One region of the Terribacillus sp. 7520-G genome, then DNA from elsewhere that is predicted to be linked to it. Evidence: riboswitches for the same ligand, from Rfam matches in the RefSeq annotation. Region 1 holds a riboswitch; the other holds the start of a gene.
What was found. A riboswitch is a leader RNA that binds a small molecule or an ion and turns the genes downstream of it on or off. The one in region 1 is predicted to bind S-adenosylmethionine.
Positions count from the first base shown of each region.

Region 2: linked by a shared signal. The riboswitch ahead of CHH53_RS11605 (homoserine dehydrogenase) and the one ahead of metK (methionine adenosyltransferase) in region 1 are both predicted to bind S-adenosylmethionine.

Region 1 is NZ_NQFP01000024.1:127,792-130,201, forward strand. Features, by position in the region: gene pckA (phosphoenolpyruvate carboxykinase (ATP)) at 1-1,165, opposite strand, end outside; SAM riboswitch class I at 1,355-1,459, shown strand; gene metK (methionine adenosyltransferase) at 1,640-2,410, shown strand, end outside.
Region 2 is NZ_NQFP01000030.1:48,125-50,534, forward strand. Features, by position in the region: gene CHH53_RS11600 (ThiF family adenylyltransferase) at 1-765, shown strand, start outside; SAM riboswitch class I at 837-933, shown strand; gene CHH53_RS11605 (homoserine dehydrogenase) at 1,018-2,145, shown strand; gene CHH53_RS11610 (GNAT family N-acetyltransferase) at 2,219-2,410, opposite strand, start outside.

The sequences.
Region 1 (2,410 bases):
ATGTTGCTTCCGGTTCTGTCACACCACGCTCTGTGCCGGCAAGTTTGCTCGTATAGCCGCTCAGGAAGTGGTACATCGCCTGCTCGGTTGTCAGCTTGCTGATCGGGGGAAGCACACCGGTTGCATCCGCGGTCAAGAAGATGATCGTCTTGGGATGGCCGGCCAAGCTTTTCGATAAGCTGCCCTCGATATAGTCGATTGGATAGGCTGCACGTGTATTCTCCGTCACGGATCCATCCTCATAATCACAGACGCCGGTTTCATCAACTGCTACATTCTCCAGGATTGTACCGAATTTAATCGCCCCGTGGATTTCAGGCTCCTTCTCAGCGGAAAGATTGATGCACTTGGCGTAGCAGCCGCCTTCGATATTGAAGATGCCATCTGGTGACCATCCGTGTTCATCATCCCCGATCAAAGGCCGGTCCGGATCGGCAGAAAGCGTTGTTTTACCAGTACCGGATAGACCGAAGAAAAGGGCGGTATCGCCATCTGCACCTACATTCGCAGAGCAGTGCATCGGCAGGATTTCCTGCTGCGGAAGCAGGAAATTCATCACGGAGAAAATCGATTTCTTCATTTCGCCGGCATATTCCGTTCCGCCGATGACAATGACACGCTGCTTGAAGGATACGATCACGAAGGCTTCGGAATTCGTGCCATCGACAAGCGGATCTGCTTTTACGCCTGGAGCAGAAATGACAGTGAAGGAAGGCTTATGGGATGCCAGCTCCTCGTCAGTCGGGCGGATGAACAGCTGATGGGCGAACAAGTTATGCCATGCATATTCATTGATGACCTGTATCGGCAGATGATAGCGTTCATCGGCTCCCGCAAAACCTTGGAAAGAGAATACTTCTTCCTGTGCCTGCAAATAATCGACGACTTTCCCCAACAAATGCTCGAACGTCTCTTCACTTATCGGCTGATTCACGTTGCCCCAGTCGACTTTGTTCTCGGAAAGTTCATCCTTGACAATGAATTTATCTTTTGGGGAACGGCCGGTATATTTGCCGGTCGCCGCCCGCAGGGCACCTGTTTCTGTCAGGCGTGCCTCTTGGCGGGACAATGCCGCCTCGGTCAATTGAGCCGCGGATAGGTTTCTTTTCACATTGGGTTGATTGCGCAATTCCTTTAAAGCTGTCACTGCATGCATCATTCGCATATGGATCCCGCCTTTTTGTAGTGATTTTTAATTAGTATAACACATTAAAATATTAATACATACTATTTTCATTTGCAATCACCAACTTAAAAATAGCCGGCAGATAATTCCGATTGTTTTTGTCGGTTATTGCAGGATTTGGTTGACTTCTGGAGGCTGTTCCGATAACATAGTTCCGAACGGAAAACACTCTTATTCAGAGTAGGCGGAGGGACAGGCCCTAAGAAACCCGGCAACCGTCACATTTGTGAAATGGTGCTCAACCTGAGCAAGGGATACCTTGAACGATAAGAGAGGGAATAAGCCAGCCTTCTGTTATGAGGAAGGTTTTTTTCATGTAACGGCTTAATAATAGAAAAAGAGCAATACTAACGTAGTGTTCTTTCACCTTCACCCATTATCAAGTTTCTTAATAACATACTTGGAAAGAGTAAAACTTCCGTATTAATCGTAGTTGAAGGGGGATTTGGCAGAATGACTGCTAATCGTCGATTATTTACCTCAGAATCCGTTACAGAAGGCCACCCGGATAAAATCTGTGACCAGATCTCGGATGCTATATTAGATGAAATCCTATCCAAGGACCCGAATGCCCGTGTCGCTTGTGAAACGACAGTTACAACTGGCCTTGTTCTGGTAGCTGGAGAAATCACGACAAGCGCTTATGTAGATATCCAAAGCATCGTGCGTAAAACCATCAAGGAAATCGGTTATACACGTGCAAAATATGGCTTTGATGCTGATACATGTGCAGTGCTGACAGCAATCGATGAACAATCGCCCGATATCGCAGGCGGTGTCGATCAAGCACTCGAAGCCCGTGAAGGCATGATGACAGATGAAGAAATCGATGCCATCGGTGCCGGTGACCAAGGATTGATGTTCGGCTATGCCAGCAATGAAACACCGGAGTTCATGCCGCTGCCGATTTCATTGGCGCACCGTCTTTCCAAGCAATTGGCGAAGATACGGAAGGATGAGGTCGTGAGCTACTTGCGCCCGGACGGGAAAACGCAGGTGACTGTGGAATATGATGAGAACGATCGACCAGTACGGATCGATACGATTGTCATCTCCACCCAGCATCATCCGGAAGTGGAGCAAGCGCAGATCCATGCTGACTTGAAAGAGCTTGTGATCAAGCCGGTTGTCCCAGCGGAATTGCTGGATGAGGACACGAAATATATCATCAACCCGACTGGCCGTTTCGTCATCGGCGGTCCTCAAGGTGATGCCGGTTTGACT
Region 2 (2,410 bases), on a different contig from region 1:
GCAGCGAAACGACTAAAGGCTATCAATCAGCATGTAACGGTAAAACCAGTAATCGAAAATGTCGATCATCATAATATCGAGCAGCTGATGGAAGGTGCGGATGTGATTCTGGATGCTGCAGACAATTTTGAGACCCGGCTGATTGTAAATGATGCAGCGCTGAAGCATGATATCCCTTTCTTATACGGAGCTTGTGTCGGAAGCTATGGTGTGACATATCCGGTGCTGGGAGACAAAGCTTCCCCATGTTTGCATTGTCTCCTCGAGCAGCTTCCTGAGCAAAGTGAAACATGTGATACGGCAGGAATCATCAGTCCCATTGTCCAATGGGTGGCGTCCATGCAGGTGACACAGGCATTGCGGCTTCTATCCGGTCAAAAAGTAACGCCGGAATTATCTGCGTTTGATATTTGGACGGGTGATTACTCGAGAGTGGACGTACGGGGGCTGAGGGATTCAAGCTGTCCCAGCTGCAGCACAAATGCCACACTGCCCTTTCTGGACGGTGCCAGACAGACGAGGATGGATGTATTATGCGGCAGGGAAGCTGTCCATATCCGGCCTGGTGCCAAGAAATCACTGGATCTGCCGGCTTTGTCAGAGGAATGGGCTTCTGCGGTCGATCATGTCACTGCCAATGAACATTTGCTCGCCTTGCACTACAAAGGCCATCGGATTGTGTTATTTGCCGATGGGCGGGCAATCGTTCATGGCGTAAATGATATCGCCCGGGCGCGTTCCCTTTATGACAGTCTGGTCGGCTGATATTGTGTGAATTTTCAGTTGACGATGTATCTTATTCATGCTAAACTCCTTCATAACAAACGAATACAAAACTCTTATCAAGAGTGGCGGAGGGACTGGCCCGATGATGCCCGGCAACCTGCAAGTTAATCTTAGACTTGTATAGGTGCTAATTCCTGCAGATGAGAGAAGACACAGTGCGGTTCATTCGTCTCCCTGTCCTCTCAGGGAGGCTTTTTTTATGCGTAAAATCACTCGAAGGAGGCAGCAAGGATGACAGCAGTTAAAATTGGATTGATAGGTTATGGTACCGTAGGCAGCGCAGTGGGGAGGACAATCCGCTCCCATCAGGAGAATCTGCAGACGATATTCGGGAAAGAAGTACAGGTGGCGGGTGTATTGGTGCGCGATAAACAGAAGTATGCAGGGCAAGTCACGGATGCACTTCTCACCGACGAAGCAGCGGAGCTTTTTGCAATCGAAAAGCTCGATGTAATCATCGAAGCGAGTGTGGGCATCGAGCCTGCCTTCAGCTATCTGAGTGAGGCAATCCATCGCGGCTGTCATATCATCACGGCGAATAAAGAGCTGATTGCATCCCGCGGGGCAGAACTAAAGCGATTGGCAAAGCAAAAAGGTGTCAGGCTGGAATATGAAGCAGCAGTGGCAGGCGGTGTCCCGGTAATCGGCACACTGAAGCAGCTCCTGCATATCAATCGTGTTGTCAAAGTGGAGGCGATATTGAATGGCACCTCCAATTTCATCCTGACTGAAATGGCCGATAAAGGATTGATATTTGAAGATGCACTGCGGCTTGCGCAGGAAGCCGGATTTGCAGAGGCGGATCCAGCCAACGATGTGGATGGCTGGGATGCTTTTTATAAACTGATGGTCCTGAGTGATTTATTATTCGAGGCCCAGCCGGATTGGGAAAAAGTGACGCGCAGGGGAATCCGGTCCGTTTCCGCGCAGGATATCCAGGAGGCAGCAGGAAGAGGCTGGAAAATAAAGCATGTTGCAACGCTTGAAAATGCAGGAGGGGAAGTCACAGCCTCTGTCGAACCGGTGATATTATCTGCAGATCATCCGCTGTACAGTGTCGATGGAGTGGATAATGCCGTGTGTATCGAAGGTGACCTGGTTGGCAAGCTGAAGCTCCAGGGTCCGGGTGCTGGTGCCTTGCCGACAGCAAGCGCCATTGTCGAGGATTTGGCTAATCTCGTCCATAAGCGAAAAGAGGTCGTTGTAAAACGGGAAATCCGATTTACCGAGAAAAAAGAGAAAGTACCTTTCGTCCATTTACCGACTGGTGAGACTGTTTCTATACACGCAGAAAGCGTAGAATCCAATGGACACTTTTATCGGGTTGCTTCCAGGGCACCAGCTAAGGCGGAGGCTTGATCTTCTGCGCTTGCCCTTTATTACGCAAGGAAATCGATGAAGCGATTGTTTATCATAGTGTGGACACTCAAATTTAAAGCTCATATGAAAAACGAATCATATCCCTGCACTGGATGCCATTTTCATGAATCGGTTCGTCGTAATGCCGGAGGAAATGATCCCGGTCGATTCCAGTCATGCGAAAGCCGCATTTCTGGTAGAAGGCGATTTGATCGATGCTGGAGTTGCCTGTTCCCACTTCCAAGAAGGCAAAGCCTTTTGCGCG